DNA from 3 places in the Streptomyces sp. NPDC007872 genome. Region 1 is predicted to be linked to each of the others. Evidence: riboswitches for the same ligand, from Rfam matches in the RefSeq annotation. Region 1 holds a riboswitch; each other region holds the start of a gene.

Region 1 (3,677 bases):
GTACGTCCTGTACATTTTTTACAGATGGAGGCGACCGCCATGGATGCTCGACACGTCCTGCCCGAGTTCACGGAGCGGACCGCCTTCGGGGCCCGGACCCTCGATCTGTACGCGAAGCTGATGGAGTCCCGGATCGTCTTCCTCGGCACCCGGATCGACGAGACCTCGTCCAACGACGTGATCAGCCAGCTCCTGTACCTGGAGTACGCGGCGCCCGACCGGGACGTCGCGCTCTACATCAACTCCCCCGGCGGCTCCGTCACCTCCATGACCGCGATCCACGACACGATCCGGACGCTCGCCTGCGACGTGGCCACCACCTGCCTGGGCCAGGCCGCCTCCACCGCCGCCGTCCTGCTCGCCGCCGGGACGCCGGGCAAGCGCACGATGCTCCCCGGCGCCCGGGTCACGCTCCGGCAGCCCGCCGTGGAGGAGCCCTTGCGGGGCCGGCCGGGCGACATGGCCATCCAGGCCCGCGAACTGCTCCGCCGGCGCGCCCTGATGGCCGGACTGCTCGCCGAGCACACCGGACGGAGCAGCGAGCGGGTCGACGCCGACCTCGACCGCCTCACGGTCCTGGACGCCCCGGCCGCCGTCGAGTACGGGCTCGTGGACCACGTGATCACGAGCCGGCGCGCCGCGGCCGGCGGCGCGGCACGGTGAGCGGGCCGTGGTTCCCGAGCTGCCGCCGCTGCCGGCCCTGACGCGGGCCGAGGGCGAGCTGGTCGACGCGTACCTCGCGGTCGTCGACCTCCTGGGGAGGATCAACCCATCCAGAAGTACGCATACCTATGGGGCCCTGAGGGCGGCTCAGGCCCTGGTGGGGCGTGCGGAGGAGCTGCGCGAGGCCCTGGCGCTCATGCACGCGCGGGGCGAGAGCGAGGTCCACGCGGACACCCTGGCGCGCGCCCTGCGGGTGTTGGACGGGGAGCGGCGGGCCGGCCGGGTCACGCTCCCCCGGGCCTGACGGAGTTGACATTCCGGCATGTCGTGTCGAGGGCCGGACGGCCGACAGCCGCACCGGAAGCACTCGTCCGTTCGATGGAGTCGACGAGTCGACATATGGCTCCGGCGAGTTGCGCACCGGGGGTACACATCCGGCCGAATCGGGCGCTCCCTTGCTGGTGCGGGGCCCGTGGGCCAAACCTCCGACGATCACGAAAGCATCCTGTCCACCCGAATGGATCAGTCGTGAGGACTCTCACATATCGCTGTTTCCACTCGGATTTCGACCAAGCTGTGGGGCAAGATCCCTGCCGACGACAAGCCCCCGCCATCCGAGGCGGGGCGGTCCGGGCGGACGCCGAGTCCTGCCGCCGTCCCGGACGCCTGGTCGACAGGATTGGATCGGCAGGAGTGGAGGACCCGAGCAGTACGGGCCGTACGCGCTGTTTCCGCAGCGGGGCCGGCCCTTGGGGTGAAGCCGCAGCCGCGGCCGGGCATCTTCGCCTGCCCGAACCCGACAGGTCATCCTTCACAGGCGGCTGACGAAGGGTTGCGCATGACTGCGCAGATGCACGTCCCGTCCCTGCTGTCCCGGGCCGGAGCCGTCTCGGCTCTCACCCTCGCCGCCGTCGGCGGCACGCTGCTCGCGCCGGGCACGGCACCGGAGGCCCAGGCGGTGACCTCACACGCGAACAAGGCGCTGAGCATCGCCGCCTCCAAGAAGGGGGCGCCGTACCGCTACGGGGCCGCGGGGCCCTCCCGGTTCGACTGCTCGGGCCTGACGCTCTACGCGTACAAGAAGGCGGGCAAGTCGCTGCCCCGCACCGCGCAGCAGCAGTACAACAAGACCCGGCACATCACGGCCGGCAGCAGGCAGAAGGGGGACCTGGTCTTCTTCCACTCCGGCGGGAAGGTCTACCACGTGGGCATCTACGCCGGGAGCGGCAAGATCTGGCACTCGCCCAAGACGGGCTCCTGGGTGAAGCTCGACAAGATCTGGTCCTCGAAGGTCTACTACGGACGCGTCCGGTGACCCCGCCCGGGCGCTGACCGGGCGCCGTGGAGGACGCCGGGGGGTGCGGTGGCGCCGCCGCACCCGAACCGCCGTCCCGGGGGGTCCCGGTCGCCGGACGGGCCCTAACAGCCCACCGGTGCGGCCGCCTTCCACGGCAGGACGATGCCGACCGTCTTGCCGCCGTCCGCGGTCGGGGTCACCGAGAGGCGACCGCCGGACTCCGCCGCCAGGGAGCGGATGATCACCATGCCGCGCCCGTTGTCCTGCTGGACCGCCGCCGGAAGGCGGCGGGGGCGGCGCGGATGGCTGTCCGTGACGCCGACGTGGAGCTGCTCGCCGCGGTCCAGGCGGACGTCCACCGTGAAGGTGGGCGACTGACCGAAGGTGTGCAGGACGGCGTTGGTGGCCAGTTCCGAGACGACCAGACGGACCGCGTCCGCCTGGTCGGAGAACTCGTCGAGCCCCCAGTCGGTGAGGACCTCCGCGACGAACCGCCGGGCGGTGGGGACCGAGGCGGGCTCGCTCGGCAGGGTGACGGATGCTTCCTGATGGTCTGCCATGGCGAACTCTGTCCCTTTCCCGCCGGGGCCGCTGCCCCGGATCTCGCACTGCGCGTCAGAGTCCCACCGATGCTGCCGCGCCGTACCGGGTTCCACCGGGAAAGGGCCCGTCTGTCGCCCGAAGCGGTGAACCGTACGACGTGTGAACGCCCCCGGCCCGTACGTCAGACGGCGGGCGCGGTCCGCAGGACCGTCTCCACGGCGCGGTCGATCTGCGCATCTGTCAGGTCGGCGCGTGCCGTGAGGCGCAGGCGCGAGACGCCGTCGGGGACGGACGGGGGCCGGAAGCAGCCGACCGCCAGGCCCTGTTCCCGGCAGTCCGCCGCCCAGCGCAGCGCCGCCTCCGGGGAGGGGGCGCGGACCGAGACCACGGCCGCGTCGGGCCGGGCCGCCGTCAGGCCGGCCGCGGTCAGCCGCTCGTACAGGCCGGTGGCGACGGCGCGGACCCGCCCGGCGAGCCCCGGTTCGGCCGCGATCAGGCGCAGGCTCGCGAGGGCGCCGCCGACGGCGGCCGGGGCGAGGCCGGTGTCGAAGATGAAGGTGCGGGCGGCGTTCACCAGGTGCTCGATGACCCGGGCCGGGCCGAGGACCGCGCCGCCCTGGCTGCCCAGGGACTTGGAGAGGGTCAGGGTGGCGACCACGTCCTCGTCGCCCGCTAGCCCGGCGCCGTGCGACGCGCCCCGGCCGCCGTCGCCGAGGACGCCGAAGCCGTGGGCGTCGTCCACGACGAGCCCGGCGCCGTGCGCGCGGCAGGCGGCGGCGAGTTCCGCGAGCGGGGCCCGGTCGCCGTCGACGGAGAAGACGGAGTCGCTGACGACGAGGGCCCGGCGCCCGGGGTGGGCCTCCAGCGTCTTGCGTACGGCCTCGGGGTCGGCGTGCGGGACGACGGCGGTCTCGGCGCGCGCCAGGCGGCAGCCGTCCACCAGGGAGGCGTGGTTGGCGGCGTCCGAGACGATCAGGGAGTCCCGGCCGCCGAGCGCGGTGAGCACGGCGAGGTTGGCGGCGTAGCCGGAGGAGAAGACGAGGGCCGCCTCGAAGCCGCAGAAGGCGGCGAGTTCGCGCTCCAGGTCGGTGTGGAGCAGGGTGGTGCCGGTGACGAGCCGGGAGCCGGTGGCGCCGGCGCCCCAGCGCCGGGCCGCCCCGGCCGCCGCCCCGGT
Region 2 (3,677 bases), on a different contig from region 1:
TCTCGCGGACCGGGGCGTCCGGTTCAGCGTGGGCGTGGTGGGGCTCCCGGAGCACCGGGAGGACGCGCGGCGACTGCGGGAGGCGCTGCCGCCGCACGTGTACCTGTGGGTGAACGCGGCCGAGGGGCATGCGTACACCGACGCGGAGGCCGACGGGTGGACGGAGCTGGACCCCCTCTTCCCGTACAGCCGGCATCCGCACCGCTCGGCGGGGCTGCCCTGCCGGACCGGGGAGTCGGTGGTGTCGGTGGACGGCGGGGGGACGGTGCGGCGCTGCCACTTCGTCAAGGCCGAACTGGGGAACCTGTACGACGGTTCGTACCGTTCCGCCCTGCGCCCCCGCGCCTGCCCCCTCGCCGTCTGCGACTGCCACATCGGCTACGTCCACCTGGAGACGCTGCCGCTGTACGACGTGTTCGCGGGCGGGGTCCTGGAGCGGATCCCCGCCGCCGTACCGCCCGCTAGGCCCGCTGGAGGGGCATGAGGTCGGGGCGCTTGGCCTCGACGTGGTCCCCGGAGCTCTCGCCGCGCAGCCGGCGCCCGATCCAGGGCACGAGGTACTCCCGCGCCCACTGGATGTTGTCGCGGCGCACCTCGAGCGAGCCGCGCGGCGGGACCGGCGGCCACGCCTGGTCGGGATCGGCGGGCACCGGCAGGCCGAGGACCTGGGCGGCGCGCAGGGCGACCCGGGTGTGTCCCTCGGGCGAGAGGTGCAGCCGGTCGCCGTCCCAGGCCCGCCGGTCCTGGACGGACCTGAGCGACCACAGGTCGAGGACCGGGCAGTCGTAGCGGTCCGCGATGGCGCGGACGTGCGCGGTGTAGGTGGCGATCTTGCCGCGCAGGTGCCGGAGCACGGGCACGTCACGGGTGTCGAAGCCGGTGGTCACCATGACGGTCCCGACGGCGGAGGTCAGGTCGGCGACGGCGCGCTCGAAGCGCTCGGCCACGTCGTCCGGGTCGGTGCCGGGGCGGATGATGTCGTTGCCGCCCGCGCAGAAGGTCACCAGGTCGGGGGCGAGTTCCCTCGCCCGGGGGACCTGTTCCGCCACGATCTGGTCGAGGAGGCGCCCGCGTACGGCCAGGTTGGCGTAGCGGAAGGCCTCGTGCTCCGGCAGTTGGTCGGCGAGCAGGACCGCGAAGCGGTCCGCCCAGCCGACGTACGTCCCGTCGGGGCCGGGGTCTCCGACGCCCTCGGTGAAGCTGTCACCGATCGCCGCGTACGACCCGAATGCGTTCTTGTCTCTTGATCTCGAATCGTCTGCCACGGGGGCACATCCTTCCCTTTCGCGTGTGACCTACGCGACCGTAAGGAGGGGTTGACGGTGGGTGATATATGCCACCGATAAAGATTCGCCCAAGTCGGAATAGGCCGAAGGCCCGGAGCGCATGCGCCGGGCCTTCGGAAAAGGGTGTGTCCTTCGGGGCGTCAGAGGGAGACGCCGTGCTGGCGCAGGTAGGCCAGCGGGTCGATGTCCGAGCCGTAGCTCGGGGTGGTGCGGATCTCGAAGTGCAGGTGCGGGCCGGTGGAGTTGCCGGTGGAACCGGAGAGGCCGATCTGCTGCCCGCCGCTGACGCTCTGCCCGGCCGAGACCGAGAGGGAGGAGAGGTGGGCGTACTGCGAGTAGTTGCCGTCCTCGTGCTTGATGACGACCTCGTTGCCGTACGAGCCGCTCCAGCCGGCGGAGACGACCGTGCCGGCACCGACGGCGCGGACGGTGGTGCCGGAGGAGGCGATGAAGTCGACGCCGGTGTGGTAGCCGGAGGACCACATGGAGCCGGAGGCGTGGTACGGGGTGGAGAAGCCGGCGAGGGCGACCGGGGAGACCCAGCCGGTGGAGGAGGCGGTGGAGGCCGAGGAGCCGGTGGAGCTCTCCTCGGCCTCCGGGGCGGCGGGGCGGCCGCTGTCGCGGGAGGCGCGCGGGGCCTCGTCGCCGTTCTTGCCGGAGGCCTGGGCGCCGGTGGTGCTCTGGGGACCGGTGGGGGCGGAGCCCTTGGCGCCGATGGTGAGCTTCATGCCGGGCAGGATGAGGGAGGGGTCGGCGCCGATGGTCCGGCGGTTGTCCTCGTAGACCTTCTGCCAGCCGCCCTGGAGGTGGTGGTCGGCGGCGATCTTCGACAGGTAGTCGCCGGCGACGACGGAGTACGTCCGGGGGCCGGTCTCCGCGGCGGCCTTCGCGGGGGCGGCCTTCGCCGCGACGGCGTGCGCGGTGACGACGGACTGGACGGAGGCGGCGGCCGGGGCGGCCTGCTCGGCGGCGTGGGCCCCCGTGGCGCCGAGGAGCGGGAGGGCGACGACGGCGCCTCCCGTACCGGCGGCGGCGAATCCGCGGGTGAGGGGGTTGCTCTTGGGACGGCGGTGCTTACCCTTCGCGGGCATGGCGAATCCTCTCCGGCGCCTGCGAGGTGAGCTGTCGGGTTCGGACTGGAGATGTCCGGCCGCGCTCTCGCGCGGCTTCACCCCGAGCCGTCCTGCGTCGCGGGACCGGCGTACTTCCTGGGTCCCCCGCTCCTGCCACGCATGGGATGGGTGGAATTCCGGGCGGTGGCAGGATTCGGCGGTCCGTCCGGATTGAGCGTGACGCTAGACGAGCGGGGTCGGCGCGAACAAGCCGCTGTTTTGTCCCGGGATTCCGCCCTAGATCGTTCCCCCGGAATTCCGGTCACCCTCCGTGGAGGACGTTCCTCCGACTCCCTTTTCCCGCACGGAAATCGCGCCGGACCCCCGGCCACGATCCGTCACTTCTATGACGCTGCTCACGCGCCGAATCCCATCTCGCCTGTAAACAGGGCGCGTTATACCCAATAGGCCAATTCGGACAGATCACCCATTCCCGTCCGAGGGGGTGCGCCGCACCGCTCCCGTCTGGATGATTGCCCCAGGAACCGATCAGGAACCGACGTCGCGTCGGACATCCGCGCGCCAACCTTCCAGGAGCATCCGTGACGCAGCAGTTGCCGCAGGTCCCGCCCGTCGAAGCCGACGAGCCCGAGCTGACGGAGGTCCGCAACTTCCGGGACGTGGGCGGTCTGCCGACGACGGACGGGCGGGCGGTCCGTCCCGGCCGCCTCTTCCGCAGCGGCCACCTCGCCCACGCGACCGAGAGCGACGCCGCCTTCCTCGCCGGTCTCGGGCTGCACACGGTCTTCGACTTCCGCAACGAGGCCGACCGGCGGATCGAGGGCCCGGACGTCGAGCTGCCCGGGGTGCGGAACGTGAACATACCCCTCAACGACCCGGCCGACGGCAAGGAGTTCTGGCGGCTGGTGCGGGACGGCGAGACCGCGCAGTTGCGGGAGGTCCTCGGCGACGGGCAGGCCGCGGCCCGGATGTCCGATTCGTACTGCCGGATGGTGGTCGAGCGCACCGCCGAGCACAGCCGGATCCTGCACTCCATGGCCGAGGAGAGCGTCCCGGCCCTGATGCACTGCGCGGCGGGCAAGGACCGCGCCGGGCTCGCCGTCGCGATCACCCTGCTCGCCGTCGGGGTCGAGCGGGCGGCGATCGAGGCCGACTACGTGAAGTCGAACGAGCCGCACCGCCGCTACAAGGTGCGCCGCAGCTCCACCGCCCCGGACGCCATGGGGCCCGAGGTGATGGAGCTGCTGAGCCCGCTCTTCGACGCGCGGGCGGAGTACCTGCGGGCGGCCTTCGGGACGATCGAGACGACCTGGGGCTC
Region 3 (3,677 bases), on a different contig from region 1:
TCGGCCTGGGCGCGCAGGGCGGCGAGGAGATCGTGCTCGCGTCGGACGCCGAGGGCGCCGAGGCCGCCCTGGACCGTCTGGCGAAGCTGGTCGCCGAGGGCCTGGACGAGCTCCCCGAGACCGTTTGACCCCTCGCGGTTCCCGCACTTCGAAAGGCCGCGGCCGCCGGAATTCCGGCGGCCGCGGCCTTTTTCTTTTCCGCTCCCCCGCCGCTCCCGATTTCGGGCGGCGCGAAGTTTCCGGGCAGCACGAAAAGCCCCGTGGGATTTCTATTCTTTGTATACGGCGCGCGTGTTAATTCCGGGCACTCGCCGTGTTGACGACGTGTTGCGAAACCCTCACACGCCCCCGGTCCGGCCTCTTGAGCCGGTGCAGCGACATCGAGCGCTCCGCGTGCAGCGCGGTGAGGGCCCTCGCCCGCTCGGCGTCCCCGCGCGCCACGGCGTCCACGATCGCGCCGTGCTCGGCCCAGGCCTCCACCGGCCGCTCGGGCTGCTCGACGGCGTACATCCAGGCGATCTTGTGCCGCAGTTGGGTGAGCAGCGCCGTCAGCGGCGGGCTGCCGGAGGCCTGTGCGAGCGTCTCGTGGAACCAGCCGCCGAGGGAGCGCAGGTCCTCGCCCTGGCCGCGCCTGGCCCGCTCCTGCCCCAGCCTGACCAGGCCGCGCAGCACCTTGAGGTGGGCGTCGGTGCGCCGCTGGGCGGCCCGCGCGGCCCCCAGCGGTTCGAGCAGCGCCCGCATGTCGAGCAGGTCGGCCGCCTCCTGCTCGGTGGGCTCGGCGACGTGCGCGCCCGCGTGGCGGCGGGTGAGGACGAAGCCCTCGGACTCCAGGGTGCGCAGCGCCTCGCGGACCGGGACGCGGGAGACCCCGTACCGGCGGGCGAGCTGCTCCTCGGTCAGCCGGCCGCCCCGCTCGAAGACTCCGGTGACGATGTCGTCCCGGATCGCCGTGCATACCGAATGCGCGGGAATGCGCATGTCCGACCTCCGCCTTGGTCGCGCGAGTCAATTCGAGCGGCGCCTGTTCTGCGCCTGATCCGCGACTCTATTGCAGTACGCCGGAATTTCCGATGCCCCCATGGAATCCATGGCCACCTTTTGGCCGACGGGGGGACGACGAAAGCCCCGGCTCAGCACGAGCCGGGGCTTTTGCGACGCGGGACCCCCGCGGCCGGGGGCGGCGGCGTGGGTCAGACGGTGACGCCGCGGGCGCGGAGGTAGGCGACCGGGTCGATGTCGGAGCCGTACTCGACGCCCGTGCGCGCCTCGAAGTGGAGGTGCGGACCGGTCGAGTTCCCGGTCGAGCCCGAGATGCCGATCTGCTGGCCCGGCTCGACGGTCTGGCCGACGTACACCCCGATGGACGAGAGGTGACCGTACTGGGTGTACGTGCCGTCGTGCATCCGGATGACGATGTTGTTGCCGTACGCGCCGCCCCAGCCGGCCTCGACGACGGTGCCGGAGCCGACGGAGACGACCCGGCTGCCGTAGGCGGCGTGGAAGTCGACGCCGGAGTGGCTGCCGGAGGACCAGAGCGAGCCACCGGTCTGGTAGCCGGTGGACACGTACGAGCCGGAGACGGGGAGCTGGAAGGAGTTCAGGCGGCGGCGCTCGGCCTCGCGGGCGGCGCGGGCCCGCTCCTCGCGGATCTCCTTGGCGCGGGCCTCGGCCTTGCGCTTCGCCTCGGCCCGGGCCTTCTGCAGGGCGGCGGCCTCGAAGGCCTCCCGGTCCTGGGCGTCGGCCTGGGCGTTGAGCCGGTCGACGAGGGAGTCCTCGGTGATCACCTTGGTGAGACCGGTGTCCTCGGGGGAGCGGTTGTCCGTGTCGGCGGCGAGCGCCGGGGAGGCCAGGGTTCCGATGACGCCGGTGGTGGCGAGCGTCGCCACGCCCGCGATGCCCGCGCCGCGGCGCGCCATCCGGCTCGAACCACGATGCTTCCCGGTGGCACGGGTGAACGCCATGAAGACGTTGTTCCTTTCCTTCCTTCTCGCCTACCGGGTTAGCTGACGGGTTCGGAGCAGGAAGGTCTCCTACGGGCCCCTCCGCGCGAGGCGAAGGCGTCCGATTCACCCCAGGGACTGTGTGTGGGTCCCCGGCTCCCCAGGCTCGCGCCTGACGGGGACTCGGCGATGACTGTCCGGTGCCGCGGGTGCGGCGGGTGCAACTGGCGGACAGCCGCACCGACGCTATGCGGACCGCCAGTCGATCACCAACCGAACATGACCTTTTGTAAGGCATGCCACAGGCCAGATGATCACTCTTATTACCAATACGGACAATTCACAGGGATGCTTCCCGTCCGACTCGCGTACGGCTTCCCGCGCAGCTCTCGCACGACTTCTCGCGCGGCTCTCGTGCGAACGGGCGGAGGACCCCGACGATCCGTCACGTCGGGGTCCTCCGTGGAGCCGGCCGGGCAGGGCCCGATCAGCCGGTGACGACGGTCACTTCACCGATGCCGAGCGCCCGCACCGGCTCCGCGATCTGCGCCGCGTCGCCCACCAGGACCGTGACGAGCCGGTCCACCGGGAAGGCGCTGACCACGGCCGCGGTCGCCTCGACGGTGCCGGTCTCGGCCAGGCGCGCGTACAACTGGGCCTGGAAGTCGTCCGGGAGGTGCTGCTCCACCTGGTCGGCGAGCGTCCCGGCGACGGAGGCGGCCGTCTCGTACTTGAGCGGCGCCACCCCCACCAGGTTCTGCACGGCGGTCTCCCGCTCGGCGTCCGTGAGCCCCTCGGCGGCCAGGGTGCGCAGCACCTTCCACAGGTCGTCCAGGGCCGGGCCCGTGTTGGGGGTGTCGACGGAGCCGCTGATGGCGAGCATCGCGGCGCCGTTCCCCCCGGCGTCCGAGCGGAGCACCTGCCCGAAGGCCCGCACGCCGTACGTGTAGCCCTTCTCCTCGCGCAGGACCCGGTCCAGACGCGAGGTCAGGGTCCCGCCGAGGCAGTACGTGCCGAGGACCTGGGCCGGCCAGACGCGGGCGTGCCGGTCGGGACCGATCCGGCCGATGAGGAGCTGGGTCTGGACGGCGCCGGGGCGGTCCACGACGACGACCCGGCCGGTGTCGTCGGCGGTGATCGGCGGCATCGGCAGCGCCTCACCGGGCTCGCCGGTCCAGGCGCCCAGCGTCTCCGCGAGGACCTTCTCCAGGTCGACGCCGGTCAGGTCGCCGACGACCACGGCGGTGGCCGTGGCGGGTCGCACGTGCGCCTCGTAGAAGGCGCGGACCGCGGCGGCGTCGATCGCCGCGACGGTCTCCTCGGTGCCCTGGCGCGGCCGGGACATCCGGGAGTCGGCCGGGAACAGCTCCTTGGAGAGCTGCTTGGCGGCGCGCCGAGCCGGGTTGGCCGTCTCGTGCGGGATCTCGTCGAGGCGGTTGCGCACCAGGCGCTCGACCTCGGTGTCCAGGAACGCCGGGGCGATCAGGGCCTCGGCGAGCAGCCCGAGCGCCTTGGGCAGCCGGGAGACCGGGACCTCCAGGGAGACCCGTACGCCCGGGTGGTCGGCGTGCGCGTCGAGGGTGGCGCCGCAGCGCTCCAGCTCGGCCGCGAACTCCTCGGCGCCGTGCTGGTCGGTGCCCTCGGAGAGCGCGCGGGCCATGATGGTGGCCACGCCGTCGAGGCCGGCCGGCTCGGCGTCCAGCGGGGCCGGCAGGAAGAGCTCCACGGCGACGACCT

The links. A riboswitch is a leader RNA that binds a small molecule or an ion and turns the genes downstream of it on or off. The one in region 1 is predicted to bind cyclic di-AMP.
Region 2: it holds a riboswitch for cyclic di-AMP, as region 1 does, so the genes downstream of both, ACFYNX_RS24780 (peptidoglycan DD-metalloendopeptidase family protein) here and ACFYNX_RS28170 (C40 family peptidase) in region 1, are expected to answer to the same signal.
Region 3: it holds a riboswitch for cyclic di-AMP, as region 1 does, so the genes downstream of both, ACFYNX_RS31950 (M23 family metallopeptidase) here and ACFYNX_RS28170 (C40 family peptidase) in region 1, are expected to answer to the same signal.

The regions. Positions count from the first base shown of each region.
Region 1 is NZ_JBIAEA010000009.1:167,554-171,230, forward strand. It holds gene ACFYNX_RS28160 (ATP-dependent Clp protease proteolytic subunit) at 40-663, shown strand; gene ACFYNX_RS28165 (hypothetical protein) at 671-967, shown strand; cyclic di-AMP (ydaO/yuaA leader) riboswitch at 1,368-1,498, shown strand; gene ACFYNX_RS28170 (C40 family peptidase) at 1,502-1,978, shown strand; gene ACFYNX_RS28175 (ATP-binding protein) at 2,083-2,520, opposite strand; gene ACFYNX_RS28180 (8-amino-7-oxononanoate synthase) at 2,685-3,677, opposite strand, start outside.
Region 2 is NZ_JBIAEA010000007.1:197,201-200,877, forward strand. It holds gene ACFYNX_RS24770 (STM4011 family radical SAM protein) at 1-484, shown strand, start outside; gene ACFYNX_RS24775 (SGNH/GDSL hydrolase family protein) at 462-1,265, opposite strand; gene ACFYNX_RS24780 (peptidoglycan DD-metalloendopeptidase family protein) at 1,427-2,377, opposite strand; cyclic di-AMP (ydaO/yuaA leader) riboswitch at 2,381-2,540, opposite strand; gene ACFYNX_RS24785 (tyrosine-protein phosphatase) at 2,941-3,677, shown strand, end outside.
Region 3 is NZ_JBIAEA010000013.1:22,742-26,418, forward strand. It holds gene ACFYNX_RS31940 (HPr family phosphocarrier protein) at 1-128, shown strand, start outside; gene ACFYNX_RS31945 (GntR family transcriptional regulator) at 295-978, opposite strand; gene ACFYNX_RS31950 (M23 family metallopeptidase) at 1,191-1,961, opposite strand; cyclic di-AMP (ydaO/yuaA leader) riboswitch at 1,974-2,139, opposite strand; gene ACFYNX_RS31955 (M16 family metallopeptidase) at 2,428-3,677, opposite strand, start outside.